4 regions of the Paenibacillus sp. FSL R7-0302 genome follow, and region 4 is predicted to be linked to each of the others. Evidence: riboswitches for the same ligand, from Rfam matches in the RefSeq annotation. Region 4 holds a riboswitch; each other region holds the start of a gene.
What was found. Region 4 has a riboswitch for cyclic di-GMP ahead of MKY96_RS25640 (transglutaminase-like domain-containing protein). Riboswitches for the same ligand answer to the same signal wherever they lie in the genome.

Region 1: linked by a shared signal. The riboswitch ahead of MKY96_RS26410 (choice-of-anchor A family protein) and the one ahead of MKY96_RS25640 (transglutaminase-like domain-containing protein) in region 4 are both predicted to bind cyclic di-GMP.
Region 2: linked by a shared signal. The riboswitch ahead of MKY96_RS23765 (PA14 domain-containing protein) and the one ahead of MKY96_RS25640 (transglutaminase-like domain-containing protein) in region 4 are both predicted to bind cyclic di-GMP.
Region 3: linked by a shared signal. The riboswitch ahead of MKY96_RS07935 (thiamine pyrophosphate-binding protein) and the one ahead of MKY96_RS25640 (transglutaminase-like domain-containing protein) in region 4 are both predicted to bind cyclic di-GMP.

Annotation. Positions count from the first base shown of each region.
Region 1 covers NZ_JBBOWB010000002.1:163,876-171,983, forward strand. Annotated here, with positions in the region: gene MKY96_RS26410 (choice-of-anchor A family protein) at 1-2,781, opposite strand, end outside; cyclic di-GMP riboswitch class I at 2,863-2,955, opposite strand; gene MKY96_RS26415 (hypothetical protein) at 3,713-4,078, shown strand; gene MKY96_RS26420 (ASCH domain-containing protein) at 4,442-4,864, opposite strand; gene MKY96_RS26425 (YukJ family protein) at 4,962-5,714, shown strand; gene MKY96_RS26430 (hypothetical protein) at 5,693-6,796, opposite strand; tRNA gene MKY96_RS26435 (tRNA-Thr) at 6,990-7,061, opposite strand; gene MKY96_RS26440 (sugar phosphate isomerase/epimerase family protein) at 7,149-7,928, opposite strand; partial or broken gene MKY96_RS26445 (MTH1187 family thiamine-binding protein) at 7,977-8,108, opposite strand, start outside.
Region 2 covers NZ_JBBOWB010000001.1:5,494,697-5,502,804, forward strand. Annotated here, with positions in the region: gene MKY96_RS23760 (glycosyl hydrolase) at 1-1,249, opposite strand, end outside; gene MKY96_RS23765 (PA14 domain-containing protein) at 1,439-3,805, opposite strand; cyclic di-GMP riboswitch class I at 3,820-3,900, opposite strand; gene MKY96_RS23770 (sugar phosphate nucleotidyltransferase) at 4,038-5,411, opposite strand; gene MKY96_RS23775 (UDP-glucose dehydrogenase family protein) at 6,705-8,045, opposite strand; gene MKY96_RS23780 (glycosyltransferase) at 8,050-8,108, opposite strand, start outside.
Region 3 covers NZ_JBBOWB010000001.1:1,870,011-1,878,118, forward strand. Annotated here, with positions in the region: gene MKY96_RS07910 (HAMP domain-containing sensor histidine kinase) at 1-401, shown strand, start outside; gene glpK (glycerol kinase GlpK) at 523-2,028, shown strand; gene MKY96_RS07920 (3-oxoacyl-[acyl-carrier-protein] synthase III C-terminal domain-containing protein) at 2,127-3,119, opposite strand; gene MKY96_RS07925 (hypothetical protein) at 3,259-3,609, opposite strand; gene MKY96_RS07930 (carboxymuconolactone decarboxylase family protein) at 3,761-4,141, opposite strand; gene MKY96_RS07935 (thiamine pyrophosphate-binding protein) at 4,194-5,807, opposite strand; cyclic di-GMP riboswitch class I at 5,954-6,050, opposite strand; gene MKY96_RS07940 (methyl-accepting chemotaxis protein) at 6,563-7,813, opposite strand; gene MKY96_RS07945 (helix-turn-helix transcriptional regulator) at 7,887-8,108, opposite strand, start outside.
Region 4 covers NZ_JBBOWB010000001.1:5,952,835-5,960,942, reverse strand. Annotated here, with positions in the region: gene MKY96_RS25660 (glycosyltransferase family 39 protein) at 1-3,490, shown strand, start outside; gene MKY96_RS25655 (glycosyltransferase family 2 protein) at 3,587-4,564, shown strand; gene MKY96_RS25650 (GtrA family protein) at 4,554-4,958, shown strand; gene MKY96_RS25645 (class D sortase) at 5,030-5,683, shown strand; cyclic di-GMP riboswitch class I at 5,809-5,890, shown strand; cyclic di-GMP riboswitch class I at 5,964-6,044, shown strand; gene MKY96_RS25640 (transglutaminase-like domain-containing protein) at 6,058-6,867, shown strand; rRNA gene MKY96_RS25635 (16S ribosomal RNA) at 7,233-8,108, shown strand, end outside.

The sequences.
Region 1 (8,108 bases), on a different contig from region 4:
TGATGCCGGTACTGTTGTAGCTATCGGAGTTGCTACAGGCCCAAGCGGCAGCGGATCATCAATCACAGCCACATCATTGCTCACGATAAATCCGATAATCGGAGTCGGCGTAGGCACTGGAGGGAAACTGAACGGCGGCGATGTTGGCGCTGGCGTTGTTACTGGTGTTGGATCTGGTGTCGGCGTTGGTGTCGGCGTCGGTGTTGGTGTCGGCGTCGGCGTTGGTGTCGGTGTCGGTGTCGGTGTCGGCGTTGGTGTCGGTGTTGGTGTTGGTGTCGGTGTTGGTGTTGGTGTTGGTGTCGGTGTTGGTGTTGGTGTTGGTGTTGGTGTTGGCTCTGCCGTTGGCGTTGGTGTCGGCTCTACCGTCGGTGTTGATGTTGGCTCTGCCGTTGGCGTTGGTGTCGGTTCTACCGTTGGCGTTGGTGTCGGCTCTGCCGTTGGCGTTGGTGTCGGTTCTACCGTCGGCGTTGGTGTCGGCTCTACCGTTGGCGTTGGTGTCGGTTCTACCGTTGGCGTTGGCGTAGGCACCGCTGTCGGCGTCGGTGTTGGCTCTGCCGTTGGCGTTGGTGTCGGCGTCGGCGTTGGTGTCGGCGTCGGTGTTGGTGTCGGCGTCGGCGTTGGTGTCGGTGTCGGTGTTGGTGTCGGTGTCGGTGTTGGTGTCGGTGTTGGTGTTGGTGTTGGCTCTGCCGTTGGTGTTGGCGTTGGCTCTACCGTTGGTGTCGGTGTCGGTTCTACCGTTGGCGTTGGTGTTGGCTCTGCCGTTGGCGTTGGTGTCGGCTCTGCCGTTGGCGTTGGTGTCGGCTCTGCCGTTGGCGTTGGTGTCGGCTCTGCCGTTGGCGTTGGTGTCGGTTCTGCCGTTGGTGTTGGCGTAGGCACCGCTGTTGGCGTTGGTGTCGGTACCGCTGTTGGCGTTGGTGTCGGTTCTGCCGTTGGTGTTGGTGTCGGTACTGCCGTTGGTGTTGGTGTCGGTACTGCCGTTGGTGTTGGTGTCGGTACTGCTGTTGGCGTTGGTGTCGGTACTGCCGTTGGCGTTGGTGTCGGTGTCGGCTCTACCGTCGGTGTCGGTGTTGGCTCTGCCGTTGGCGTTGGTGTCGGTACTGCTGTCGGCGTCGGTGTTGGCTCTGCCGTTGGCGTTGGTGTCGGTTCTACCGTTGGCGTTGGTGTCGGTACTACTGTTGGCGTTGGTGTCGGTGTTGGCTCTGCTGTCGGCGTCGGTGTCGGTACTGCCGTTGGCGTTGGTGTCGGTGTCGGTACCGCTGTCGGCGTTGGTGTTGGCTTCACGGTCGGTGTTGGCGTCGGCTTCACGGTCGGTGTTGGCGTTGGCTTCACAGTTGGCGTTGGTGTCGGCTTCACGGTCGGCGTTGGCGTCGGCTTCACGGTCGGCGTTGGCGTCGGCTTCACGGTCGGTGTTGGCGTCGGCTTCACGGTCGGCGTTGGCGTCGGCTTCACGGTCGGTGTTGGCGTCGGCTTCACGGTCGGTGTTGGCGTCGGCTTCACGGTCGGTGTTGGCGTCGGCTTCACGGTCGGCGTTGGCTTTGGAGTTGGGGTGCACACAGGTGTCGGGCTAGGTTTTACTGTGGGTGTAGGTTTCACTGTAGGTGTAGGCGTTACCGTTGGTGTTGGTTTTACCGTCGGCGTTGGTGTTACCGTCGGTGTTGGTTTCACTGTAGGTGTTGGTGTTACCGTTGGTGTTGGTTTCACTGTCGGCGTTGGCGTTACCGTTGGTGTTGGTGTCACAGTCGGCGTTGGCGTTACCGTTGGTGTTGGTGTCACAGTCGGCGTTGGCGTTACCGTTGGTGTTGGTGTCACAGTCGGTGTCGGCGTTACCGTTGGTGTTGGTTTTACCGTCGGTGTTGGCGTTACCGTTGGTGTCGGACTAGGTGTCGGTGTTGCGGTCGGCGTCGGACTCGGCGGCGGCCCCTCTCCCTCGTACAATCCCAGGTGCATCTCTACCCCGCCGCTAAAAGATTTTGCAATCAGGGTTCCGTACAGCTCTGCTCGGGCATAATGAACATCCGCTCTGGGTGCGAGAATGCTGCCATAGAAGGAGGTATTAGCGATATTCACCTCAGAAGCTTCGTAAAAGTTGAACAATACTTGACTGGCTCTGCCGTTATTCATTGAAAAGCTCGGCACATTGACTGTAGGCCCGCTTATATTAATAATCAGCGTAGCGTTCTGTGCAATGTTGAATTCGATATAGTTGGTCTTCGCCAGTGTCGAGGCATCCAAATGAACTACATTGAAACGATCCGGTGCACTTATCTTGAGCTGTCCATAATTGTTATTGCCGATCTCATTCGTGTCAGCCAAGGCACCATACTCTGTGGAACGGGAGATCAGAGCCTGCTGCTCGGCTGCAAAATCAATCGGCTTCTCTTTCCTCTTAGCACCTATAATTTTAACCTGGGGCTCATTGACTGTAATGCTGTCCCCGTATACCACATTTCCGTAAATTTCTCCGCTACCCGAATGTTCAAAATTCTTGCCCGCAACCAGCACATCCGTAGGCGAAGCATTCCTGTATGCCCTGGCTACTCCGTAACCTCCGGTGAGGGTAATGTTCCCCGCCGCTGCCAGACGGCCTTCAATCTGATCACCGCCTTGTGTGAAATCCCCAAGAATAAAAGCATTAAAATTCCCTGCGACCCCCAAAACCGGTGTTGGCGTATAAGGAACCCCTGAAGCTGCTCTGACATCCGTGCCCCACGTAAAAGCACTGGATACGGTCAATAAGCCTGCCATAAGGATGGCGGCTGTTTTACGTACTCCTTTTTTCAATAGTCCACACCTCCTAGTTACTATTCTATGAATCTGTCACGCGACTATAACAACAAAAAGACCGCCAAGAAGGGTTAGCTTCACGGCGGCCGGACGACCCTAGTCTCAACTTTAGAGACAGTAGATTCCTGACTTTGCGTCCCGTTCTTTCGATCCGGTTTGCGTTTGTACATGATTTCGGTATGAAATTGGGAGTAACTTATGTAAATTCATCGTTGAGTCTATGACATTTGTTACTTTTGTACTAATTTCAGTTTATCCGCTCCCCCATCCTATTGTCAATCCATTCCCAGTATATTTTTTGAAATTATATTTTTCGATGGTTCCTCATTGATCCCTTGTACCATAAGGGTTAAGGGGCGAGTCTCTTTTTATTTATTGACGAAAAAAGTCGAGAAATCAGAAGATTGGCTGTAGCCGTTTGTCTCTCTTCCCTATAATAATATCAATTTATATTATTTAAATTTGATTCATTTGTCCTATTTTATAGCCCTCAGGCCCCTCGAACTCATTGTCTGCTCCTGTTCAATGCAATTTTACCTATTTACAGGCAGCTCAGCTCAGAAAAAAAGTGCCGCCCATAGGGACGACACCTGCTAATAGACTTCATATATTTTGAATAAAATGTCGCCTAGGCAGACCCGAACAGCTGAACCCAGCCAATCATCGATACCCAGAGCGGAACACTTAGAATGATCCCGAATACCAAACCACGGCGGAGACTTCCTTCATGACTCATTGCCATTCTCCTTTGAGCTGATTTATTTTTCAATCCTTAATCTTTAATATTTCAATTTTAATATAAAATAATTCATCTTATTTTTTTGTGAAATATATCACATTATTTGAGTTAATTTATAAAACCCATTGATTATTTTTTGAAGGATGAGTTACAATGCGAATATACGTTCTCTTCGAGGGGTTGAGAAGGATGCAAAGAGCAGAGAGCCAGGATAACCTGCTGGTCAAATCCTATATTTTGCTGCCGCTTATTCTATCCGCCTTCGAGCGGGATGCTTCTGCTATAGCCTCAGAGCTGCGCACGCCTGCGCCTTATCTGGAGGTAATCCAGTCGGCCGTCCATGCCGCTTCTGCTGATCTGCGGGAGGTCCGTGCCGGGATGCACGCCCGTGGTCTGAAGGTCTATGAGCAGCAGCGGCTGGAGGCGGGTGTTGAAGCCAAATTCGTCTGCAGGGGTTATCACGAGCGGATGCTGCTGCTGGATGATGTGATTGCAGCCCAGGCCACTCTGCATATGCGCAGATACCTGGGTATGGAGAAGATGGAGCAGGGCTAACCAAAGAAGCCTGCCGCAAGCGGCAGACTTCTGCATGAAATGTTCACCCGGATGCGGTTACATTAACAACGTCCAATACCCGAGCGTGCCGCATATCACCACCACAGCTACCGGGTACAGGATTCTCCGGCTTACCTGATCCCTGAACGCAAGAAACAAACAAAGCATACAAAGCCATGCAATTAGAAGGCTTCCCATCTATTATGCATACGCTCCTTCCCGGCATTCCTGCCCCTCTCCAGCGGTAGACCGCCTCAGAGCACAACTATCCTTATATATAGGAAGATTTCCCGCCGAATATCCCAATTATACCAGCTGACAGCCAATCTGGAGCAATTTTTCTTCACATTGCCGTCAAGAAATTCACAATTCCTCTTCCAGCACAGGATATTCCCAGAAACCCAGACGTCCCTTAGCAGGTATGGGATGTACCAGCGGAACAACCTCCTCCAGCTTCCAGGCATACCTTCCTTCGGCATAATTGCCGAATACATATTCATTGCCGCCCGGCCAGCCTTGCTGCGCAAGCTCCGGCGTCACCTCACAGCAATCCGCAATGCGGCTGACTGCAATGATCTTGCCGGTTGGCAGGTTGTCCGCAGTGTAGCCGTAACGTGCCAGCAACGACTGATACGGCTCCGTCCGGCAGATCGCCTTATTCACCTGCATCCCGGCATGGATGGCTAACTCTCCCCGGTGGGCGGTCCGCCAGGTACGGGTTTCGATTTGTTTTTCTCCCAGCGCAATTAATGTTGCCCACGGCTGGCGGATGGTCAGGCATTTCATAATGTAGCTTGCCTCCTCTGATGAACACCTTTTTACTCAGAATTACTATGGCCTTCTACGGGAAACAATAATAGCTAAGAAGGGGGACTGACGGACTATGGGTAACGGATTAGATCAAGGGTACGGGGTATTAAAATGCAAATTATCCAATGAGAATATCATATATAAGCTAGGTGTCAAAAATAATCATATCCAGGTACTGGTTGAGGTTGAAGGTGTTATTCATAAAAAGTACAGGGTGGCTATCAATATCAGATCAAGCGCTAAAGCGGAACATTTACCGGAGGACACTGCAAATCAGGTGCTTTACTATGTGGGCGAAGATTTCAAAGCGGAAGAAACGGCCCGTTGGCTCGCGCTTGAATCAGGCTTCACGAAGATCACCGGGCATAACCGGAGCCTTGCCCTTGATTATATCAGGGGAAACCTGGTGATTCCCAGTAAGATGGTAGCTCTGCCTAATACGAACCAGGATGACAAGGAAGACAATGATCCGCACAACAATCTGTATGATAAAATCACCTCTTATCTCAAGGAGGCACAGGAACAGGATGCAACCCTGTACGTATTCGGCGAGCCTTGGGGACCCGAAGAGGATAAGCCCGATAAATACTTCGGCTTCTCCCCTGGGCAGGGCGTCCATAATATTCATATGAACCAAGGCAATGCGGGCGGGTACGCCAGAGAAAATGGCACATGGCAAGACGGCGGAGTCCTTATTCATTTCGAGAATGAACACAGATGGGTGGCTATCTTCCTGGCCTTCCAGTCCCAATCCTGGTGTACTAACGACCAGGGAGATGCCACCAAGCCGGTTAGTGAATGTAATCATACCAATGCTTTGTCATGAGCCAACACCAACGCATTAACCGCTGATACGGTATCCTTGGCATCCAGCTGTTCATCCAGCTTCAAATGAAGTTGTAAGGTAGCGACTGGTGAATGGTTAGCAGAAACGATGAGCTCAACCTCATGAGAGGAGAGCACCTTCGCTTGCAGGATTTGCAGCCAGGGGATAAGATCCGGTAACGCTTTATCCTCCGAAGGACCGGTCTCCATGCCATCCACCCCAATAGGGGAATGCCCAGCGAAATACTCAATTCTGAGCACAGCATCAGAAGGGGGACTGTTCCTCTTCAAGGTCCTAGCCGCTTCGAGCTGATGACGGGAGGTTCGTTTACGACCGATAATTATATTCCACAAAACGATACACAGAGAGGGGATGAAGAAGCAGAGCACCGCCAACCAACCACTGGAGGTCTTAACATAGACGGTAAAAAAGAGGGCTGCGGATAGAATCGCAAGCAACCAGATGTAGATCTCCTGCCGCCATTTGGACTGGAGCTTCCCGGATGCTGGAGGAATGGACTGTGCTGGCTGAATATCAAGAGCTTTCTCCGGTTGAGCTGCCCTACGTTCTCTCCATGGCAAATGCTCCCCATTCAGCATATAGACGTTATCGGCTGCTCCCTGCCAGACCTTCTCCTGCGAGGGATGCGGCGACTGCCAGAGGGTAACGTATTCTTGAATGTCTTTTAGATACAGGGCGGGATCGCCCGTGAATGAGAAATATTGCGAAAGCTCCAGATGAATAACGGCAGTAGAATAACGCTGTACATGGGTCGATAAGGTTACCAGCCACTCATGTACAGGAGTGGAAAGCGCCGGGAAATGGGCCAGCGTGCCGGGTAAGCTCAGACGCAATTGCTCTGCAGCATCCGCCCATGGAATCTGCCATTGGAAGGCCTCGGAGAAATGCTCCCACTCAGGCAAATCCTCCACATCCGGTTGGTTCATATGGGGTTGAATCTTGCTCCAGGCTTGCATAAGCTGCCTGCTATAGCGCTGGAACTGGTCTTGGCTGACCAGACAAAACCATACTGGAGCGAGAAAATTATTCGTCTCGAAAGCTGTATTCTCATAATCAATCAAATCTGTATCGGCACTGGTAACACTCAGGAATGTCCGGTTTCCCATATAAGATCCTTGCCTCCTAGCATCCAACCCTATGCTCCCCACTTTACTTAACTAAAGGTTAGAAGAATGGTAGATGTTGATGCTTGCATAGAAAAAAGGCGCAGTTCCAAAAAACCGGAAACCCGCGCCACTATCGACTTTGTAAAGATGCTGGTGAAGGGAATTGAACCCCCGGCCTACGCATTACGAGTGCGTTGCTCTACCCCTGAGCTACACCAGCTTACAGACGTTTGCATCTGCCAAACAAAAAATATTATAACTCTTCCAGCGGAAAACGCAACCCCTTTTTCCGCTGGCTGCCGTGTCATCAGCCCTGCATCAGCCCCAGCCCGCGGAAATAATCCAGTGCAAGCTTAGCGCTCTCAAGAGAAGATACCTCATAGGCCTCCTGCTCCACAATATAATAGAGAATTCCGCTCTGCTCCGCGATCTCGAAGACGCTCCGGAAATCGACCTCTCCCTTCCCGAGATCGGTCTCTTCGTTGTCTGCTCCGAAATCCTTAATGTGGACCAGCGGAACACGTCCGGCGTACCGTTGCACATAATCTACGGGCCGGGCTCCGCCCCTGTATACCCACCCCAGATCGAACTCTGCCAGCATCTGCTCCGCAGGAATCCGCTCCAGCCAGATATCGATGACCGCCTTGCCGTCAACTTTTGCGAATTCATAATCATGGTTGTGATAGCCATATTGCATTCCCGCTGCCCGGACCATCTCGGAGGCTTTCTCCAGGAATGGAATGATCCTCGTTACATCCTCTATAGTAGGGTTCGGAGGAAGCGGTGCCGACGGGGTGATTATATATTGCAGTCCGAGCTCTACCGCGTATTCAATCTCTTTGGCTAAGGCCTGTTCCATCTTATCCAGGCTTCTGAAGTCCAGACCTACATGCGCCGAAGGAGCAGCCAGGCCGAGTTCATCCAGCTTACGGCGCAGTTCCCCTGCAGATACACCGAAATAACCGGCGAATTCAACGGCCTGGTATCCCATCTCTGCCACCTTGGCCAGTGTGCCGAGGAAATCGCGCTCCGTCTGGTCGCGCAGTGTATACATTTGAATTCCGATCTGCTGTGCTGCTGTTGTCATGAAGAATCCGCTCCTTATCGTCATTTCTGATTGGATACTATATTCCCGCTACTCCCCCTGTAGCTTGCGCTCCACGGATTCCAGCTTGCTGCGGCTGGTCGAGGTCTTGTCGCGCCGGTCATCGATCTTGAGCGAGGTTGAGACTCTCTGCGCCCCGGCGGTGAACGGCGACTCATGCAG
Region 2 (8,108 bases), 460 kb from region 4:
TCCAGCATACCGAGAATGAATCCTTGGGAAGGCCGGATGCCGGTGAATTCCCATGCCAGTTGAACTGAATGGTACTGTCGTTACGGGTAAGCAGCGGTGTGCCGGACAGGTCCATATTGCCATAATACTGGCCTCTCAGGCCGTTCCTTGAGCTTACAGCCGCCGCATGGGTTTTGGCACCCGCTGCGAGCTTGTAATCCTCCCGCGAGACCGTATATTTATGGTTCATGAAGCTTTGAATTTTCACGGTCGGGTTATTCTCCACCAGCATCTTGCCCCATGTCATCGTATATACCCATTTGCTTTGTTTTTGAGACATGATGACAGGGTCTGGCAGCTCTCCGCTCTCCCCGATGCCTATCGGTTTGCCGTCCGCAAGCTTCAGGAGGCTGTCATAATAAGACTGCTTGAAATCATTGTCATAAATGTCGGCGGCCAGAATATCCACCTTGGCGGTGCCGGGAAAATAGGCGGCATACGGCTCAGACGACTTGTTGGGGGCATTCGGATTCCACACCCACAGCAGATTGTTCAGCTTATGCGTATTCACCATGCGGTCATAGACCAGGTCCCAGAGCTTCACAAAGTCATCCTTCTGCCCCCACCAGAACCAGCCGCCGTTCATCTCATGATAGGGCCGCCATAACACCGGAACTCCGGCATCCCGCAGCTCACCCAGATACTTGGCCACTTCATCCAGCTCGGCAATCAGAGCCTTATACTGCGGCGTTCCGGGAGTTACGTACTGCTTGAATTGATTCTGGCTAAGCGGCTTCTGCACATTGGTCCATACCGGCGCAGTTCCCGGCAGATTCTGATGGAAGGTCATGGCGACAATGCCGCCGCCCTTATGCCACCGGATGGCGCTGTCCACGACAGCCTGACGCTGCTTGGCAATGGTGGCCTTGGACTGGTTACCTATGGCTCCCAGCTCATAGCCATGCAGAACGGCATAGCGGCCGGTTGTGGTGCGGAGCTTATTATTGAATTCATCGGGGCTCTCCAGATAATCATGCTGGCCGGATATCATGCCCTTGCCGCTGAGATCGTGGAGATAGCTTAGCAGTGCGGAAGCCTCCTTGGAGGCCGAAGGATTAATGGGCTTAATGGGAGCGGCGGCAGGGGCGGCCAGTGTGGTAACCTTGGCATCTGCCGGAAGACTGCGCCCTTCCCCCCATGGAAGCAATGAAAGGATAAGGATAAGAGGAAAAACAGTTGTAAATAGCCTGTACTTACGGTTAGTGTTCAATGTAATCTCCTTTCTCCAGCCACACCGCTTCGGCAGACCCCGGAGCGGTTACGCTTCCCGGATGGTCGTCTATAGCTTAGTAGCCCTGCTGGTAAGCAGGGCCATTAAGAGTGGCTTGCAGGATTTATAATTGTAACGTCTTAACCAGTAACAGCGCCAATGTTGAACACAGCTGCGGACCTTATGAGCTTACGAAGCGGAAGGGAGAAACAGCGCGCTTGCCGGAATGGTTCCTTTGGCCTGGCTTGGACTCTGCCACATCAGCCGCGCTTTTGCATCCCCTTGATTCTCATAATACTCTACCTGAATATCATACAGCTCGCCTGCGGTCAGGCTGATGCTGCCCATGCGTTCGGTGCCGCTCTGCTTCACCCAGCTGTCAATCACAAGCTCACCGTTCACCCGTACGCGGATACCGTCATCGGAATGGGTATAGATCTGATAAGTCTCCGTGTAGAGCGGCTTCATCTTCCCGCTCCAGCGGACAGAGAAGAACTCTATGCCGAGGGCGGCATCCGGCGAGCCTTGGCGCCAGTTGAAATCAAGCACAGCATCGGTACGCACTACAGCGGGTTCGCCCGATAGCGTCATGTTATTGAAGTATTCCGCGTACAGTCCATTGGCAGCAGGAACTTCTACCGGCAGATCCACCGGTGTTGCTGTAGGAGAAGGAACGGGAGCCGCTGTCGGCGTAGGCACCGGTGTTGGCGTTGGTGTCGGTGCTGGCGTCAGTGTTGGTGTTGGTGCTGGTGTTGGCATTGGTGTCGTTACTGGTGCCGGCGTTGCTGTCTGTGCTGGCGCTACTGTCGCTGCTGGTACCGTTGTCGGTACTGCTGTTGCAGCCGGAGCAGGTATGGATGTGTTGCCTGCTCTGGAGAAAAGCGCACTTGCAGGTACGGTTCCCTTCACCTGGCTGGGGCTCTGCCACATCAGATGGACATTCGCATCGCCTGCATTCTCATAATACTCTACCTTAATATCGTACAGTTGCCCGGCAGTCAAGGCTATGCTTCCTGTGCGGGCAGTTCCGCTCTGCTTGACCCAGCTGTCAATGACTGCTGTGCCGTTCACCCATAAGCGGATACCGTCATCCGATGTAGTATAGAACTGATAGGTCTCGCTGTAAGCCGGCTTAATCTGGCCGGTCCACCGGATCGAGAAGTAGTCTGTGCCAAGTGCGGCATTAGGAGTACCCTGACGCCAATTGAAGCTGATGACCTCATCGTTACGCACCATAACCGGTGTCCCCGAGAGTGTCATGTTCTTGAAGTATTCTCCAAGCAACCCGTTCTGGGCAGGCTTGCTCTCCGTATCACCGGAGGTTGGGACCGGCTTCGGAATCGGCGCAACGGTTGGCGTTGCTGTCGGTGTTGGCGTCGGTGTTGGCGTCGGTGTTGGCGTCGGTGTTGCCGTTGGCGTCGGTGTTACTATAGGCGTTGGTGTTGCTGTAGGCGCTGGTGTTGCTGTAGGCGTCGGTGTTGCGGTTGGCTTAGGGGCCGCCACTGGAGCAGTCCAGGCCTTATATTGGTCACGGGTCAGTGTGTAGCTGTCATTCATGAAATTCTTGATCGTAGCCGTGCTGTTATTCTCATAGAGCATCTTGCCCCAGTTCATCATGAACACGTAATTCTGCTGGGTCAGCTTCAGCTTCGAGATATTCGGCATTTCACCGTTCTCGCCGATGCCGATCGGTTTGCCGCCAGCCAGGCTGGTCAGATCATCATGATATTTATTCGAGTAGTCGTTATTATATATATCCGCTGCCAGCACATCCACTCTGTCCGCACCCGGATAAGTCCGTGCATAGGGATCAGAGTTGGCATTCGGCGCATTCGGGTTCCATACCCAAATCAGATTATTTAATTGATGAACGTTTACGAAACGGTCATACATAATATTCCATAGAGCTGAGAAATTATCTTTCTTCCCCCACCAGAACCAGCCGCCGTTCATTTCATGGTAAGGTCTCCACAGGATGGGAACCTTGGCATCCCGCAGGCTTTTCAGAGAGACAGCTACTTTATCCAGATCGGTGATCAGCGCATTATACTCTGTAGTACCGGGGGTTACGTATTTGTTGAATTGTGCCTGGCTGATTGACTTTTGCACATTGGACCATTCGTACTTGGTGCCCGGCAGGTTCTGGTGGAAGGTCATGGCTACAATGCCGCCCGCTCTGGACCAGTTCGTTGCACTCCAGACGATATTTTTGCGTTGTGCAGCGACTCCGCTCTCACTCTGTCCACCGATTGCTCCAAGCTCATAACCATGCAGTGCGGCGTATTGTCCGCTTGTTCCCTTCAGCTTGTTGCTCAGCTCATCCGGACTCTCGAAATAGTCATGCTGCCCTGTAATAATTCCATTTCCCGAGATATCATACAGATTGTTCAGCAGCTTGACCGCCTCGGCTGAGGCATTAGGGTTCACGGGCGCTCCTGTAGAGGAAGCAGCCTTGACAGTGGACGGGGCGATTCCCAGTCCCACGGGTACAGCAGACAATACCACGGCCAGCGACAGCACAGCGCAGAGCAAACGAGACTTACGGTAAGTTTTCACAATATTCTCTTCCTTTCGGTAGCCAGGCTGCCACTCTTGCGAAGGCCCTATAGCTTTGCGTCCCTATCTTTCGATTAGGTTTGCCATTGTCGTTTTGGAAGGATCAATCCCTCTTACCGTAAGTATCGTCGATATGCAAATTTAATGTAGAGTAAAAACAAAATTTGTCTAAAAAATAGTTCTCAATACCTGATTTAAAATTGTAACAATTGGTTAAATAGATAAGTTAGACCTAAGAAATGAACTGATGTAGAGCGATATCCTCCCAGTCCAGAGTAATACGGATATTGTCTTCCTCTACCAGCTCAGACCCCGTCTGCACCTCAATGAACTCCACATCGGTAAGAGCAAGAATGGCATGCTTGGTCCCTTCCGGTATCCGCACCACATCTCCCGCCTTCACCGTATGCATCTTCTCATTGATGACAATGCTGGCTTCCCCGCTGACGAAGGTCCAGATTTCACTGCGTTTGTGATGCAGCTGATAGCTGATATTTTTGCCCTCATTGATGAAAATCCGCTTGGTCAGCACCTCGTTGCCTTCATCATATTTCACATAATCGATCACCTTGTAGTGTCCCCAGCGGCGTTCCTCGTACATCGGTCTTTGTTCAAAAGTCTTCAGCACTTCCTTGATCCGCGGACTCTCGGCCTTGTGTGTCACCAGAATGCCGTCCGGGCTGGCGGCGATAATCAGATCCTTCGCCCCGATGACCGTAATTGGAATATCCAGCTCGTTAATGAGGCAGGTGCCCTCGGAGTCAGAGGTGATGAAGCCCTTGCCTACATGGTTGCTGGTCATTTCCTCGGTCAGGGTGTTCCAGGTACCCAGGTCCTTCCAGAATCCGGCGTACGGCTGCACTACGATGTTCTCTTCTTTCTCTACCACTTCGTAATCGAAGCTGATGGAGGACAGCAGCTTATACTGCTTCTGCAGCTCCTCGTAATTCAGCGGCAGCCCTTTGCGCTGCAGGATATCCAGCAGGTAGCCCAGACGGAAGGCGAATACTCCGCAGTTCCAGAGCGCTCCCCGGCTGATCAGCTCCTCGGCCTGCACACGGTCAGGCTTCTCCTGGAAGTGGCTCACTTGCAGGTAACCATTCGCTCCCGCATCTGCGCCCGTTGGAATGATGTAGCCGTATTTCTCCGAAGCATGCTCGGGAACTACGCCCATCAGCGCCAGGTTCGCCCCGCTCACCAGCATGGTGTTCTCCAGTTGCAGCACCGTTTCGAAAAAGGAGGATTCCACGTATGGGTCCACCGGCAGAATCGCCACGGTCTCGCTTGGGGACACCCCCGCGATGGAATACAGGTAGGCCGCCGTCAGCGCAATAGCCGGGAAGGTATCCCGCCGCTCCGGCTCCACGATGATCGGCACCCCGCTGCCGAGCTGGCTCTGGATCATCTCCACCTGGCTGCGTCCGGTCGCCAGATAAGAGGACCCGGCCATGCCGTTCTCCTCCAGCTGTCTCCATACCCGTTGTACCATTGATTCCGGTTCACCTGCCGGACTTGCCAGTACCTTCAGAAATTGCTTGGAGCGTGAATCATTGGACAACGGCCAGAGCCGCTTGCCGGAGCCGCCTGATAGAAGTACTAGTTTCATAGTGAACCCTCCATATCGTATTGTTATTGGGTATTTCTTGTTGCGTCTGTGTGGTTAAAAACCGCCTGTTATGAGGGCCGCTGCAAGGAATTTTGGGCTTACGGCCGCTGTTGTATTTGGATTTCTTGATTAAAACCGCTTCTCGCGGTAGAAATCCAAATACAAAGGCGGACGCTAACGCTCCTACAGCTCCAAAATTCCCCTCCGCTCCATTTCATAACAGGCTTGTGATTTTATTATATCCGCTTCGCCCGCAGGCGAAGCTCCCGGCTAAAGATCCGATATTGCCGGCTTGTTGTAGCGGCAAGGGGGCCGGGCTGCCGCGCTATACTTGCGGCAGCAGCAGTTGAAATCCTGGTTGCCGGCAGCCTGCCTTCACGACAGTGAATCCCTGGTTGCCGCCTACTGTTGCGGCGGAGAAAGATTCAAAAGCTCAAAGACTCTTAAGTGCCGCTTGTTCCAAGGCGTCGCCGCTGAGTTAGCGGCTGGAGAGAACAAGAGTATAGGGCAACAGAATCCAAGACAATGGAATTCAAGATCGGGATTCAAGACCGGAATTCAGGACTCTTGTGCCAAGGGCTTGCGCACAAGTTCGCGGCGGCAAAGCTAGTTAGTTAAGTACTAAGCACTAGTGCTGCTCAGTTGCTCCATTTGGCTCGTATCCGGGAAATCAGGGGCACTTATGCTCTTCATTTACTCATTTAGCCAACTTTCCCGGGATTCAGGTGCACTTGTGCTCTTCATTTACTTATTTAGCCAACTTTCCCGGGATTCAGGTGCACTTGTGCTCTTCATTTACTCATTTAGCCAACTTTCCCGGGATTCAGGTGTACTTGTGCTCTTCATTTACTCATTTAGCCATCTTTACCGGGATTCAGGTGCACTTGTGCTCTTCATTTACTCATTTAGCCCACTTTCAGCGCATTCAATGGGATTTATCCCTCTCATTTCGCCGTTCAGCCCACTTTCGACGCATTCAAGGGGATTTATCCCTCTCATTTCGCCGTCCAGCCCGCTTTCGGCGCATTTAATGGGATTTATCCCTCTCATTCGCCGGCCAGCCCACTTTCAGCGCATTTAATGGGATTTATCCCTCTCATTCCGCCGTTCAGCCCACTTTCGACGCATTCAAGGGGATTTATCCCTCTCATTCCGCCGTCCAGCCCGCTTTCAGCGCATTCAATGGGATTTATCCCTCTCATTTCGCCGTTCAGCCCGCTTTCAGCGCATTTAATGGGATTTATCCCTCTCATTCGCCGTGCGGCCCACTGCCGGCGCACTCCGCCAGAGAGATTAGACCGCGCCAGCCACGCTGGCGGAGAATCCGCTAAGCCCGCCCATCTGCGGGCGGCCAACGGAGATGTATTCGAGGCCGGTGCCTTCGATCTGCTCTTTGGTGTAGACATTGCGGCCGTCGATCAGCAGTGGGCGGCGCATGGTGCCTGCAAGCACGTGCAGGTTGATCTCCTTGAACTGGCTCCAGTCGGTCAGCAGGCAGACGGCATCGCTGCCCTCAGCGGCCTCTTCCGCCAGCCCGCACCAGCGGAGCTGCGGGTGATCGTACTCGCGCCGGAAATTCTCGGCAGCGATGGGATCATACAGCTTCACGATGGCGCCCTCGGCGACCAGCGCCTCGACGATCTCACGGGCCGGGGCCTCACGGACATCATCGGTATTGGGCTTGAACGCAAGCCCCCAGATGCCGATGACCGCGCCGCGCAGGCTGCCGAGCGATTCATGGAGCTTGGAGATAATCATGAAGCGCTGGCCTTTATTGACTTCAACGACGGATTTGAGCAGCTTGAACTCATAATCCACGTTACCGGCAATCTGGATCAGCGCGTTGGTGTCCTTCGGGAAGCATGAGCCGCCATAACCGATACCGGCCTGCAGGAAGGTCGAACCGATTCTCTGGTCCATCCCCATGCCGCCTGCGACTTCGGTGACATCCGCTCCTACCTTTTCGCAAATGTTGGCAATCTCATTAATGAACGAGATCTTCGTCGCCAGAAAAGCATTCGAAGCATATTTGATCATCTCGGCGCTGCGGATATCCGTGACGAATACGTTGTCCGTAAATCCCTGATGAAGCTCGCGCATCGTGGGCTCAAGCGCCGGATTATCCAGTCCGATCACGATCCGGTCGGGATGAAGCGTATCGCGGATTGCGGAGCCTTCACGGAGGAATTCAGGCGCAGAGACGATATCGAAGGGATGATTCGTGAGGGAGGAGATCAGCTGGCGGATTCGCTCATTGGTGCCGACAGGAACAGTTGACTTGGTCATAATGATCTTGTAGCCTTCCATCGCCTGCGCAATCTCGGCAGCCGCCCCTTCGATATATCTCAGGTCGGCTTCGCCGCCCGGCAGGGAGGGTGTACCCACGGCCAGAATGACGATATCGGAGCGGCGGACCGACTCCTGAAGATCGGACGAGAAGCTCAGCCGCCCCTCGCGCAGATTCATTTCGATCAGGGCTTCAATGCCCGGCTCATAGATGGGAGATTCCATCCGGTTCAGCTTATTGATTTTCTCCTCATCCTTATCCACACAGATGACATGATTTCCATTTAGGGTAAAGCATACGCCTGATACAAGTCCTACATAGCCGGTACCAATAACTGCGAGTTTCATACTTTCATCCTCCTTTTAGGAAATTGACGTAGGCCTGTTCCACATACTGCTTGAACTGAACCA
Region 3 (8,108 bases), 4.1 Mb from region 4:
TGGAGCTTAAGAGGCCTGAACAGGAGCTGCTGCTGGGGGCAGCCGATGAAGACAAGCTGGAGCAGGTGCTGACCAATCTGCTGGATAATGCCTTCCGCCATACCCCGGCTGACCGGAGGATATCCATCCTTGCGGATACAACAACGCTGGAAGGCCGGAGCTATGTGGAGATACAGATCAGAGATCAGGGGGCCGGCATTAACCCCGAGGATCTGCCGTTTATCTTCGAACGCTTCTACAAAGCCGACAAAGCGCGTCTGCGCGGAGAGTCGGGCGGTACGGGGCTGGGGCTGGCGATTGTGAAGAATATCGTCGAATCGCATCACGGCAGCATTTATGCCTCCAGCAAGCTAGGAGAAGGCACCACATTTACCCTGCGGCTTCCTGTCGAAAAACAGTAAACCAAGACCATGCATGACAGCGCCTCTGAGAGCAGAGGTGCTTTTTGTTGAAATCAGCACATTAATATTGTTCATCGTGAAACATATATTTCAAGCTAAGGCTTGCAGGAGGCTGGGCATTATGATCTTATCCTTGGACCAAGGTACTACCAGCTCACGGGCAATTCTCTTTGATGCAGAGGCGGAAGTGATCTCGCAGGGGCAATATGAGATCCGGCAATCCTTTCCCCGCCCGGGCTGGGTGGAGCATGACCCGGAGCAGATCTGGGAGAGTCAGCTTGCAGCAGCCAGAGATGCCATTGCAGCAAGCTCCGTACCGGCTGATCACATCACGGCAATCGGCATTACCAACCAGCGGGAGACCGCACTTATCTGGGATAAAATTACAGGCGAGCCGATCTATCCGGCAATTGTCTGGCAGGACCGGCGGACAGCAGACCAATGTGAGGAGCTGAAATCGCAGGGGATGGCCGGAGTCATTGCGGACAAGACGGGGCTGGTCATCGACGCGTATTTCTCGGCGACCAAGCTGGCATGGATTCTGGATCATGTACCGGGAGCAAGAGAGCGTGCGGGCAAGGGAGAGCTCCTGGCGGGAACGGTAGACACCTGGCTGATCTGGAAGCTGACCGGGGGTGCCGTACACGCTACAGACGTTACCAATGCTTCAAGAACGATGATGTATAACCTGCATGAGCGCCAGTGGGATGAAGAGCTGATGGACAAGCTGCGTATTCCGCCGTCCATTCTGCCGGAGGTGAGGATGTCGGGCGGAGATTTCGGTATCTGTGACCAGCAGTGGTTCGGTCTGGAGATTCCTATCCGGTCGGTGCTGGGGGACCAGCAGGCGGCACTCTTTGGCCATACCTGCCTGGAAGCCGGCAGTGCCAAGAATACCTATGGAACAGGCTGCTTCATCCTTATGAATACAGGGACTGAAGCTGTGGCATCCAGTCATGGCCTATTGACCACGGTAGCCTGGGGCATGGGCGATGAGCTCTATTATGCGCTGGAGGGCAGTGTGTTTGTGGCTGGAGCGGCTGTGCAGTGGCTGCAGGAGGGGCTGGGGCTGATCGTCGCGCCTGCCGACTCGGAAGAGAAGGCCAGTGAAGTGGACGAGAGTGAAGGAGTTGTAGTGGTGCCGGCCTTTACAGGACTGGGTGCGCCTTACTGGGATATGTATGCGCGGGGCGCCATATTCGGCTTGACGCGGGGGACCACCTCCGCACATCTGGTACGGGCTACACTGGAATCACTGGCCTTCCAGTCCCGCGATGTCATCGACGCGATGCAGAAGGACGCCGGCATGCCGCTCACCGGTCTGAGGGTAGACGGCGGTGCGGTGCGCAACAATCTGCTGATGCAGTTCCAGGCCGATATTCTGGGCAGCGAAGTGACACGTACAACCTATGCGGAGACTACAGCACTTGGCGCTGCGCTGCTCGCCGGACTTACCTCCGGGGTATGGACCCGTGAGCAGCTGGAGAGCTTCAATACGGCCGAGAAGGTCTTCTCGCCGCAGATGGAGCCGGAGGAACGGGAACGCAGATACGGCGCCTGGCAGGATGCTGTATCGCGCACGATGGGCTGGGAGAAGCATGAGGGCAAGCACGAAGGCAGACTTTAGAGCAGAGTAGAGGCATTAAGAACAGAAACGGCCCGCAGGCAGAAACTCTGCTGCGGGCCGTATGCTTACTCTGAAACAGAAGTGAACGGTCAGTAAGACTAGTACTCCATTACAAATGCAACGTTCTGCCATCCGGCACCTACGGTCCAGAACAGGACCTTGTCTCCGCGTTCAAGCTGCCTTGTAGTGACGGCTTTGTGAAGGGCAATGAACGGGCTGCTGGTCGAGGTATAGCCGAACTCATCGCCTATGTAGACTGCGGCCTCAGGGTTAATGCCGGTTTTGCCGGAGACGGCCTGGATGTTCGGAAGAGACAGCTGTGAGAAGCAGGCAGCCTTGACCGATTCAGGGGCAATCCCGTTGTTGCTCAGCAGAGTGTTGATCGATTCGGAAGCAGCATCCACACAGATGGAATCATCAAATGGAATGAACTTCACATTGAACTCTCCTGCGGCCACACCGGTGCGTCCGAGCTTAGCCAGGCCTTCTGCCGGGAACAGAGAGTTGCCGTACACACAGGTGTCTGTCTGGTAGATAGAGTCAATGAAGCCGACCGAATGCTCATCGCGCTCCAGAATGACAGCGGCAGCGGCATCACCGAAGTTCGCGTAATATACCGGATCATTCTTGTCCGCATGTGGCGCCACATAATCGGAGCCGATGACGAGAGCGCGGCGGATTCTCGGGTTCGCCATCATCTGGCGGCTGACCTGTTCAACCGAGGCGGTCATTCCGGCACAGTTGGCATTGCTGTCAATACAGATGGTATGCGAGGCCCCGTTAATCAGGCGGTGAATCATCAATGAGTTCGTAGGAAATATATATTCAGGAGTCTGGCTTGCATAAGCGATCAGGTCAATGTCAGGGCCGGTAAGACCGGTCTTCTCCAGAACATTACTTGCGGCTTCAAAAGCCATTGTCAGGGAGTTCTCATCCGGGCTGTCGATGCTGTAGCGGTTTTGACGGCCCAGAGTAGCCAGCAGTCCACGGATATCAATACCTTTATCGTCAAAATGCTGTATGAAAAAGTCATTGCCGATTCTTTTGTCTGGATGGTAGATATCAATGTCCTTAATGCGAATCCCCGCCATAGTACAGACCTCCTAAAGTTTTGTTAGCTATACTTCTCACAAATCTGCTTCTTACAAAACTCTCTTCCAGCATTAGCAGCCGGTTTAATGAATGAACATGTGCGTTTCAAGCGGCTGATTTAGGTTTAAATTGTATTTATTAAGCTTGTACGGTTGAAGTGATCTCCAGATTCTCAAGTCCTGCTTTGCGGCCCAGGCGTGCCAGCTGCATTTTGAGGATCGGGTTATTTTCCAGGGTAAGACTCACTTTCTGGAAGCCGTCAGCCTTGAACATGATGAAGCAGCCTTCAAGCAGCGGTACAACATCAGGAGCGGTTACATTCAGCTTGCGGCAGTCGATCTCTAGTGCATATTCAGCAGGGCTGATCGGGTTAATAGTCTGCTGGTAAGCCTGTATAGATTTGAGCCCGTCCTCGTTAGAGAAGGTTCCCTCCAGCTCAATATTGATTACTTTCTTCGCAGTATCTGTCTTCAAAATAAATTGTCCCATGTTGATCTCTCCCTAAGTGTAATTTCCAATACCTCCAAAACGTTATTCCTGCGACTCTATTCGACAAAACCGCAATTCGATTTGGGATATTTTGCCTTCATTATAACCAGATCATACTGAAACGTGCAATCAAAAGTCGAAATTTGTAGATTTATGAAGATTTTTCTTTGATCTCCTCCAGGGTATCCAGCAGCACATTAAAGGCCGAAATCACCCGGGGGGCACCGACGCAAGGGGTCAGATGCAGCAGCACGCCCTTGATCTGCTCGACGGTCATGCCAACGCGGAGCGCCATTACATAATGAACCCCCAGCTGTTCATATTGCCCCATCGTAATCAGAGACGAGATCACTGCAATCTCCTTCCAGTCAGAGCCAATCGTGGTCCGCTGAAAAATATCGCCATAAGCATTGCCCATGATATATTCGGCTAATTCCGGAAAATGCTCTTTGATCGGAGCCAGGGCCTTGGCCCCATAATCTCCTGAGAGATCAGTGAAATGATCGAGTCCGCTGTTCATGCTCTTGTTCACGTTATGTCCTCCTGACAGTAGGTTAAAAAAAAGGTGTGCGGATATGGCTTCCTTACGTAAGATCCAGCGTTCGGTGGGCCGTAGGAGGCATTTCATCACGGTCAGTCAGCAGCTCAATGACAGCTGCCTTGTTAAGGGCCACAGCTTCGCGGATTGCGGCAGCGAACTCCTCCTGCGTCTCGCAGCGGAAGCCGGCTGCACCCAGCGATTCGGCGAATTTCACGGCATCCATCGGAACCTCGAAGATCGTACCGTCAATCCGGCCGGTCGTTTTCTCCATGCCCTTGAGCGCCATATCCAGCTGCATATTGTTCACCACGATGAAAATTACCGGAATGTCCTTGCAAACGGCCGTGTTTATTTCAGCTCCGAGCATCATAAAACAGCCGTCCCCGGTAATACAGAAGACAGTCTCCCCGGGAGAGGCAGCCTTGGCGCCGATCGACATGCCAATTGAATTGCCCATACAGGCAAAGTAGGCATCGAATATGAAGCTGCCGGGCCTGCGGACATTGAACCATTTCACAGCATTGAAGCCATGGCTGCCGTCATCTACAAACACGCTGCTGTTGTAAGGAATCAAGTCGCTCATCGTGCTCATTACCGAAGCCAGAGAGAGCCCCGCCAGCACGGGAAGCTCGTCATTGTAAGCATTGGAGATTGTGATTTCATGCCTGGTGACCATAGAGGGGTCCAGCTTCTGAAGATACAGTGCCAGGTTGTCCCTTAAGTCCCCGCCGACAGCGATAGTGGATGAGGACAGTATTTTGCCGACAAAGGTTGGATCTACATCGAACTGGATCAGCTGCTGCGGATGATTCTCCGGCTTCAGGTTGCAGATGGTCATGTCGCTCAGCCGGGAGCCCAGAACAATGAATAGATCACTGTTGTTCAGCAATTCATCGCCGTGCGAAGAGCCGCCGACGCCGACAGGACCGTGGTAGAGCGGGTGATCATAAGCTATGGCGCCTTTGCCGCCTGGAGAGGTGACTATAGGAATGTTGAAGGTTTCGGCCAGCTGGACCAGTTCCTGATGGGCACCTGAACGGTTGACGCCTTTACCGGCAATGATCAGCGGTCTGGCGGATTGATTAATCGCCGAGATGACCCGGTCATAGTTCTGATAACTGACTAGTCCCTCGCGTTCCGGCAGAACAATCCGGCATTCCGCGAGCCGCTCTGTCTGCACATCAAACGGAATGCAGAGATGGACCGGACCTTTCCGGTCACCGAGGGCGATGGATAGGGCATGGTTGAAAATCGTGCTGAAGTGATCGCCGCGTTCAACGAGCTTGCTGAAGAGGGTGGCCGGCCGGAACATATCCGCCAAATCAGCCAGATAGGAAGTGGAATCCTGACATTGGGGAATGCCCAGCTCCTTGATGGACTGATGTCCGGTGATGAAGAGGACGGGAAGATTATTGGCCTTGGCATGCGCTGCTGCGGTGAGCAGATTCGTTCCGCCCGGACCGGAGGTGCCGAAGGCTACCCCGAGACTGCCGGTCTTCAGAGCATAACCGCCGGCGGCGAAGCCGGAGCTGGATTCGTGCCGGCCGGGGATGAACTCTATACCGTAGTCAACCATTTTCAAAGCGATGGGGCAAATAGACTTGCCTATAATTCCAAAAGAATGAGTGACTCCCAGATTGTGTAATGCTTCCGCCATATAATCTGCAACTGTCTTCAGAACATCCACCCCGCAAGTTGTTATTTGTATACGTCAGCAATAGAAAACCTGTACTCAGCATTGGAGCACAGGTCTGTTGCACGAATCACCATAATCAAACGCGAAACCTAAGGCGTTCACAGTTTTTCAGCAACCTGGCTGTCATGATCCCACTTCAGAAATGAGACTGTAGATCCATGGCTTTGCGTCATTCCCTTTCGGTGAATTTTGCCGGTATGCGGTTATAAATGAATTTGTGGAGAATTTTCCTTTACAATATATTCCTTGCTCCTCTTTTGTCAATAACCCCTGTGAGAAGAAACTCGGAATTTGACGAATATTCAGGAGTAAAAATGGCTAAATATTTGGATTTTCAAACTTTTGAAAATGGTTGTCTCTGGAAGACTAAAGTCTTAAAATGCAAATGGCCATTTAGGTTGATTAATGGTTGATTAATAAGGGAAGTAAGCCCAAAGCCTCATTACATTGCTGATTTACTGCAAAATATTAAGAATTCACTAGATATACAGCATTGCAAATTTCGGTGATAGGACTTAAGTAACGGTGATGTAAGAGGTTAGCTTATAGACAAGCTATGACAATAGAACGAATATAGTAAAGAAGTGCAAAGCACGGTTTTTACCCTTATGCACAATTTCAACAATTTGTGAATATTACATAACAATCTTTGTTTTGCCCAAAAAAAGAGACACCTCCCGCAGAAAATTCCGCAGGTGTGTCTCTTTGTGCCGGGGTTAAAATTTGAAAATATGAATCGTTTTTTGCAGGTTGAAGACTGCAGAGGTCATCTTCTCTGTCTCCTCAGCCACGGATTGCAGTGCGTGAATCTGTTCGTTCATCGCTGCGGATACCTCTTCGGTCCCTGCGGCGGTCTCTTGGGTAATAGCTGAAATATTCTCGATCGCTCCGGAGATCTTAAGTGCGCTCTCCAGCATAAGGTCACTCTCTGCGGAGAAGGAGGCAATCTGCTCGGTTATGTATTGGACACTATGCACAATTTGAGCAAAGATGTTGGCCGTCTCGGTAATCATCTCATTCTGCACCTGGACTACCTCTTCGTTAATGGCGATGTTATCAATGGCCTGCTTGATATCTGCTTCGATGCTGCGTACCAGACCGAACACTTCTTTGGTTGAAGCGGTGGATTCCTCGGCCAGCTTGCGGACCTCCTGGGCAACAACTGCGAACCCGCGGCCATGCTCGCCTGCACGGGCGGCTTCAATAGAAGCATTGAGCGACAGCAGATTGGTCTGTTCAGCAATTTCGGTAATTGTCTTGGTAATCATCGTAATGCCTCGTGCGTTATGCGATAGGGCTTCGATGGTATCCGCCACCTTCCGGGTAGCCTGGATGTTCTTGCGCATACCTTCGGCTTGGGTATCCACCGATTGCCGTCCCTGTTCTACCAATTCCAGTGTATGTACAGACCTTCTATTCATTTCCTTGGTGGAATTCGTATAATTGGAGACTTTGATTTCGATATCCTTGATCGATTCGGTCATATCAGCGATATCCACCGAGATTTCGTTAGCACCGAGGGCCAATTCATTGGAGGAGGAGGCCACCTGCGCCATGACAAACTTCAGGTTCTGATTCTTGTCTTCAATCCCGCGGCTGGCGTCCATAACCTGACGGGTAATCTGTGAGGCATCGGTCAGGATTTTTTTGAGCTTGTCAATCATGGTGTTGAAGGAGCGGCTAATGTCGCCCATGGAGCCATTCTCGTCGGCACGGCTGGTGAAGTCGCCTTTGGCAATCGTGTGCGTCACATTGGAGATATCCTCAAATGAAGATGTAAGCGTTCTCTCAATGAAGCGTGCAAGCGGGTAAGTCAGCGCTGCCAGGACGGCGACAAGAATAATGCCGATGAGCAGCCTGTCCATAAGGATTAGCGTGATTAAGACAGGGACAGCGAATAAAGCGGCAACCAGGTAACATCCGGTGACGATTTTTTGTTTCAACGGCAGCTTGTTCATCCAGTCCATAATGTAAAGTCCCCCTATAAATAATAATGTGTATTGTAATATTATAGGGGATACTAGTGCATTTGGTCTATTATTAAAAATCGTATAATGCTGCCGCTTCGCGCAGAGCCGCAGCAACCGTATCCGCAAGCTCAGGCGGTGCCGTCACCTTGATGCCCTGACCCAGGGACAGGATGATCCGGCACGCTGACTCCGGCGTGTTGAACTCAACCTCGGCCCTGATCCAGCCCGGGGCCTCAGAAGGCTCCTGGTGCAACAGGGCGACGTATCGCTCCTTCTGCAGCTCCTTCATCGT
Region 4 (8,108 bases):
GGCCAATATTTTCCCGGTAGGCATTGGCGGCGGTTATCCTGCTACCAGCGATACCGGCGGTGAATGGCAGCTTCTGGAGTTCATCGGCCAGACCGGCAAGGAGCAGACCGAGATCGGAATCGGCGCTGCGCTGGGCGGCTATGCCAATCTGATTCAAGGTAAAGCCTATTTCGATGATCTGTCCGTAGAGAAGCTGGATACAGTGCCGGAGGGCTCGAATATCATCTCACTGGACAGCGGAGCCCAGGCTCCGCCGGCTGATGCGGACGGCGGAAGCAAGCCGGAGGAAGTGCCGCATAAAGTATCGCCGGCCAAGCTGCTGCTGCTTTCGGGAGTATTCTGCCTGTTTTTTGCTTTTCTATATACAAGAGCCTTCCGCAGTGAGCGCCTGCTGAGACAGGAGGATGTAATCTACACCCGCTGGCTGTACGTTTTGTTCGGGGCGGCATTCATCCTGCGGATCTGGATCAGCCTTACGGCACAGGGCTATAAGAATGATATGAACACCTTCATGGCCTGGGGCCAGCGCCTGACCGACCTTGGACCGGGCAAATTCTATGAGGAAGGTTATTTCGCTGATTACCCGCCGGGGTACTTATATGTGCTATACCTGCTTAGCCTGCTGCGCGGATTGTTTAACTTTGCGGGCGGGTCAGGTGCTGAGACGGTTCTCTTCAAGCTGCCTGCGATGCTCTCTGATCTGGTGCTGGGCTGGATTATCTATAAGAGCGCACGAACCAGGCTCGGCTCCGGGCTGGCTATGGGGCTGATGATGCTATTCCTGTTCAATCCGGCTGTGCTGATGGATTCGGCAGCCTGGGGGCAGGCGGATTCTTTTTTCCTCATCTTCCTGCTGCTCAGTATAATGGGGGTTGTTGATAAGCGCTTCGTACGTGCAGCGGTCTTCTTTGCCGTCGCTACATTAATCAAGCCGCAGGCGCTGATTTTCACACCTGTGCTGCTGCTTGCCTTCTATCATCACCGGGCCTGGAAGCAGCTTGCGCTGGGCGCCCTGTACGGGCTGGGGATTTTCCTTGTCCTTGCAGCCCCGTTCTTCTGGAACAACGGCGGTTTTGCAGGCTTGATTAACCTCTACAAAAGCACACTGTCCTCCTATCCGTATTCCACAGTGAATGCATTCAATCTGTATGCCTTGACTGACCCGATGTGGTCGGCGCTGGATGTGACCTGGCTCGGCATACCGTATCGTATATGGGGCTTTATTTTCATCCTGGTGGCAGTAGCACTTGCTGCTTATTATTCCTTCAATACCAAGGACCGCAAGGATCTCTCCAAGTCCTACTTCATCGCTATGGTGCTGATCACGATTGTCTTCGTATTCGGTACCAAAATGCATGAGCGTTACTTGTATCCGGTACTGATTCTGTCCTTATTCGCCTTCATGGAGAGCCGGGACCGGCGGTTCCTGACCCTGTTCCTCGGGTTCTCCCTGACCCAGTACATCAATGTTGGTTATACACTGGCGTACCTGAATACCGGCGGAAATCCGCCGGCTGACGGCATTGTTCTGGTTACAGCTATTACCACTATCATTCTTGCGATATATCTTCTCTATATTGGATACGATGTATATATCCGCCGAACTGTGAAGCTTTTGCCTGAGCCAGTTACCCCCAAGGAGGCGTACGCAGCAGATCTGCTGCTTGCAGAAGGCATCAAGCCGCTTGCCGCTGCTGAGCGGCGTTCTCCGCTGAAGCTGAAGCGCAGAGACTGGATCTGGATGCTCAGTATCACCGTACTATACGGGACACTTGCCCTCTATCATCTGGGAGATAACAAGGCACCTGAGACTCTGTGGGAGCCGGCAGCCAGCGGCGAGAGCTTCTATGTGGATCTGGGGGAGGCCCATCAACTGGAGCGGGTCAATGTGTTCGGCGGTGTCGGAACAGGGAAGTTTCAGCTGGAATTCAGCCAGACCCCTGATAATTGGAGCAGCCCGCTTGAGGTGAGCGAGGATGTGGGCAATGTCTTCATCTGGAAAAGCCAGCCGCTTAACGTATCCGCAAGATATGTCAAGCTCTCGGTTACGTCTCCAGGCTTCACCCTCAATGAGATGGCCTTCTATGAGCAGGGGGCACCGGAGGTTCCTCTGACGATAGCAAGCGTGACACCCGATTCGGGAGCAGCAGCTAAAAGAGGAACGCCGGCCAATCTGTTCGACGAGCAGTCCGTCATACCCAAGAACTCTAATTTCATGAACAGTACGTATTTTGATGAGATCTATCATGCCCGTACGGCTTATGAGCATTATCATAATATTGTTCCTTATGAGAATACGCATCCGCCGCTTGGCAAGCTGCTGATCGGGGTAGGGATGGAGCTGTTCGGCGTCAATCCGTTCGGGTGGCGGATCATAGGGACCTTGTTCGGGATTGCGATGCTGCCGCTGATCTATATCATGGCGATGCGGTTGTTCCGTAAGACCACCTATGCTGCACTGGCAGCGGGACTATTCGCTCTGGACTTCATGCATTTCACCCAGACACGGATATCGACCATCGATGTGTACGGTGTATTCTTCATTATGCTGATGTTCTATTTCATGCAGCGGTATTTCACGATGAATTTCTACCGGATGCCGCTGCGGACCACACTGGCTCCGCTGTTCTGGTCCGGCCTGTTCTTCGGCATCGGGGTTGCTTCGAAGTGGATCGTGATTTACGGCGGCGCGGGACTTGCTATTATGCTGGTGCTGTCGCTGCTGGACCGCTACCGGGAGTATAAGGCTGCCGGACGCCTGCTGGCTGATGGCAAGCTGAGCGGTCAGGAGCTCAAAGCCGCCTGCCGGACTGCAGATCAGTCCTTCTGGAAGAACACGATCATCACGCTGGCCAGCTGCATCGGATTCTTCGTCATCATTCCGGGAATCATATACAGCCTGTCCTTCATTCCTTCACTATCTGCGTCGGCAGAGGGCTTCACCGTTAAGGGGCTGATTGATGCCCAGAAGAATATGTACAACTATCACAGCCAGCTTGTAGCTACACATCCGTTCGCCTCCTCCTGGTGGGAGTGGCCGTTCATGAAGCGTCCGGTGTGGTTCTTCAGCGGCGGTGAAGGCTTGCCGGCAGGCAAGGCGAGCAGCATAGTAACGATGGGCAATCCGCTGATCTGGTGGACAGGAATCTTCACGATGCTCGCTGCTGTATGGTTCACCCTGAAGCGCCGGGACAAGAGCCTGTATATGATCTGGATCGGCTTCTTCTCACAATATGTTCCGTGGATGCTTGTGCCGCGTGAGACGTTCCTGTACCATTACTTTGCGATGGTGCCGTTTATGATTCTATCCATTGTGTACATTCTGAAGCTGCTTGACGGAAGTTTCCGGGGTGCCAAATATCTGCGGTACGCCTATGTTGCGGCCGCCGCCATCCTGTTTGTAATGTTCTATCCGGTATTGTCCGGCATGCAGGTGAACAGCAGTTATATCATTCATGTACTTCGCTGGTTCCCTTCCTGGGTATTCTAGGAGGGGAGCTGTAAGAGCCGCATAGCTGCTCAAAGCTGATGTTGATGAAGCGCATCAAGGAAGCTGTGGCTTACAATAAATTTAGGAGGAACCCTTGTGAAGGCCAGATATAGTGTAATTGTGCCCATGTATAATGAGGAGGAAGTCATTCAGGTAACGTACGAGCGGCTCAAAAAAGTAATGGATGGTTGCGGCGATTCCTATGAGTTAGTATTCGTCAATGACGGCAGCCGGGACCGTACGGCTGAGATTATGCGCGGCATCAGCAATACGGATGAGCATGTCAAGCTGATTGACTTCTCCCGTAACTTCGGCCATCAGGTGGCGATTACGGCGGGTATGGATTATGCTGAAGGCCAGGCTGTTGTGGTCATTGACGCAGATCTCCAGGACCCGCCGGAGGTCATCCTGCAGATGATCGCCAAGTGGAAGGAAGGCTATGAGGTAGTCTATGCCAAGCGGCTGAAGCGCCACGGAGAGACCTTCTTCAAGAAGGTGACAGCCAAAATCTTTTACCGTCTGCTCAGCAGCATGACCAGTGTGGAGATTCCCACGGACACCGGGGACTTCCGGCTGATCGACCGTAAGGTCTGCGATGTGCTGCGCGGCCTGAAGGAGAAGAACCGTTATGTGCGGGGGCTGGTAAGCTGGGTCGGCTTCCGGCAGACCATGGTGGAATATGTGCGGGAGGAACGCTTCGCCGGGGAGACGAAATATCCGCTGAAGAAAATGATCCGCTTTGCGCTCGACGGAATCACCTCCTTCTCGCACAAGCCGCTCAAAATCGCCTCGTATATCGGATTCTTCCTGTCCTTCTCCAGCTTCATCTACCTGTTTCTGGTCTTATTCCAGAAAGTCTTCACCTCTTGGACTGTGCCGGGCTGGGCATCCATTGTCGGGGTGAACCTGCTGTTTAACGGCATTGTGCTGATGCTGCTGGGCGTCATCGGGGAATACATCGGACGGATCTATGATGAATCGAAGGACAGACCGCTCTATATCGTAAGCGAGACACGGGGCTATCCGGATGCCGAGACCGAAGACACGCGGAAGGAAAGCGACTATGCAAAATAAGGCCTGGAGCGCAGGCATGATCCAGTTTCTGAAATTCAATGCGGTGGGCCTGCTTAACACGTTCATTGATTTTGCGGTATTTACCCTGCTGCATTCCCTGGGGATGCTCAACACCCCTGCACAGATTATTTCCTACAGCGCCGGGACGGCCAACAGCTTTGTCTGGAATAAGAAGGTGACCTTCAAGGGCCGGGACAGAGGAGGCAATAGCGGCTTTGACCGGATGCAGCTGGTGAGATTTATTGTGCTGAATCTGCTGGTGCTGGGCATTTCGGTGCTGCTGATTCATCTGCTGACTGACCGGCTGGGAGTCCAGGTGCTGATGGCCAAGGTGCTGGTTACCTTTATTACAGTAATCATTAATTTCTTTGGAAGCCGGAAGTGGGTATTCTAAAGAGATAGAGCGTATATCTTCCCCGTATTCTGCGGAGGCAGCACTTATTCTATATTGCGGAGGCGATTGTCATGCGGAAGTTATCCTATTTGATTATACTTGCCGGGGTCCTGATTATGCTCTACCCCAAAGGAAGCGAATGGTACGAGGACCGTCAGCAGCAGAAGCTGCTGGAAGAGGCTGAACAGGCCTATAGTGAAATCGTTCCTTCGGCTACGGCTCCTGCCAGCCAGGATCTGAGCAAGCCTTATGCGGAAGTCACCCAGCTGCTGGCGGAAGAGTCTGGTGCGGAAGAGCCGGTGCCCACTACAGCGCCCGAGATTGAAGTGGGAGGCAAGATCACCGCTATTATTGAAATCGATAAAATCGATCTGAAGCTGCCTGTACTGGAGGGCGCCACCAAGACCAATATGAAGCATGCAGCGGCGCATATGAAGGAGACAGCTCCGATTGGCGCGGTAGGCAATGCAGCGATTGCTGCGCATCGGTCAAGAACGGCAGGGCGGCTGTTCAACAGATTGGATGAGGTTGGTAAAGGGGATACCATTACTGTTATTACAAGCGGACAGGAATACAAATATGTTGTATATGATGTATCTATTGTAGAGCCTACCGATATTTCGGTACTGAAGGGAAAGGATGATGATAAGATTTTGACCCTTATTACCTGTGATCCGCTAGTCAACCCTACCCACAGACTTATCATTCACGCGAAGCTGACCTGATTCTATCAGGACAAGGCGATAAAGGTCGAAAAAACATAAAATTTTAGTATATTTGTGGTGAAATCTAGCAATTGGGTCTTGCTAATAGATATAGATATGGTAAGATATAACTATGAAAGCTAATACACGATAAACGGCAAACCTATCGAAAGGTAGGGACGCAAAGCTACAGGGCCTTCCCGTCATGGATGGCAGCCAGTTACCGAATGAAGAGGCTTTTTTTGTTTGTTTTCATTCTGAATCTGTCATTATGTGGTAGTAGATTGGACAGATAAAGCTTATACGATAACGGCAAACCTATCGAAAGGTAGGGACGCAAAGCTAAAGGGCCTTCCCGTAAGAATGGCAGCCAGCTACCGAAAGGGGTTTTATCCATGAAGAAGTTTTATTTAATGCTGATTACACTTTTTGTGATCGTCACTTCCGTGCAGACAGGCACTGCTCAAGCAGCAAATGCAGATTCAAGCTGGTTAAATGTTGGACAACTTGATCAAGGGATTATCGGGGTTTCTTACGATGTTCCTAAGGACAAGAAGATGAAGCTCATGATTACCAAGGACAATAACAGCTATACTTACAACTTATACACTTCCAAACCGACCGAGACGTTCCCGCTGCAACAAGGTAATGGCTCTTACAAGGTCTCCGTTCTTGAGAATACTACCGGCAACAAATATAAAGTACTATCTTCCGAGACTGTATCTCTCTCCATGAGCAATGTGAATGCCGTATATTTGAGCTCTGTACAGAATGTGAAGTGGAGTTCTTCCGATAAATCCGTCCAAAAGGCAGCACAGCTTACAAAGGGTCTGACCACAGATGCAGACAAAGTTAAGGCTATCTACAATTACATCGTAGCTAACGTGAAATATGACTACTCTCTGGCCAACAGTGTAAGCACGGATTATATTCCGAACAACGACAACACACTGGCTACCAACAAAGGGATCTGCTACGATTACGCTTCCTTGTTCGCTACTATGCTCCGCAGTGAAGGAATTCCAACCAAGTTGGTTATGGGGAATACAAGCTATGTAACTTCATACCATGCCTGGAACGAAGTGTTCCTGAACGGCAAATGGGTGACGATTGATACTACAGTGGATGCAGGTCTGGGCAAGAAAACAGCAACAACAGAACTGGTCAAATCAGCAAGCAAATATACTGCAGCGAAATTCTACTAAGAATAGCTGTGAACTATAGCATTATCTGAGACTAACCCGCTTAATGATTAAGCGGGTTATTTTTATTTATATAAAGGTTGCTTTTTAATAGAAGGATAGGTTATTATAAATAAGCGTTGTTGGAGCGGCAAGGGAAATGAGAGATTACTTAAATAAGTGATTTCAAAAATAAAGCTTGCATTGCTCAGATGAACGTGATATATTATAAGAGTTGCTGGTGACGATAACATCGCCGCTGACAACGAGCTTGATCTTTGAAAACTGAACAACGAGTGAGTGGGAAATCACTTCGGTGAGATCCAAAATTAGAGAATGTAAATTCTCGTCAGATGTTTCAAAATGAGCAATCGCTCTTTCTAAATACCAATTTGGAGAGTTTGATCCTGGCTCAGGACGAACGCTGGCGGCGTGCCTAATACATGCAAGTCGAGCGGAGTTTGAGAGGAAGCTTGCTTCCTTTCAGACTTAGCGGCGGACGGGTGAGTAACACGTAGGCAACCTGCCCTCAAGCCTGGGATAACTACCGGAAACGGTAGCTAATACCGGATAATTTCTTTCTTCTCCTGAGGAGAGAATGAAAGGCGGAGCAATCTGCTGCTTGGGGATGGGCCTGCGGCGCATTAGCTAGTTGGTGGGGTAACGGCCCACCAAGGCGACGATGCGTAGCCGACCTGAGAGGGTGAACGGCCACACTGGGACTGAGACACGGCCCAGACTCCTACGGGAGGCAGCAGTAGGGAATCTTCCGCAATGGGCGCAAGCCTGACGGAGCAACGCCGCGTGAGTGATGAAGGTTTTCGGATCGTAAAGCTCTGTTGCCAGGGAAGAACGTCCGGTAGAGTAACTGCTACCGGAGTGACGGTACCTGAGAAGAAAGCCCCGGCTAACTACGTGCCAGCAGCCGCGGTAATACGTAGGGGGCAAGCGTTGTCCGGAATTATTGGGCGTAAAGCGCGCGCAGGCGGTTATTTAAGTCTGGTGTTTAAACCTTGGGCTCAACCTGAGGTCGCACTGGAAACTGGGTGACTTGAGTACAGAAGAGGAAAGTGGAATTCCACGTGTAGCGGTGAAATGCGTAGATATGTGGAGGAACACCAGTGGCGAAGGCGACTTTCTGGGCTGTAACTGACGCTGAGGCGCGAAAGCGTGGGGAGCAAACAGGATTAGATACCCTGGTAGTCCACGCCGTAAACGATGAGTGCTAGGTGTTAGGGGTTTCGATACCCTTGGTGCCGAAGTTA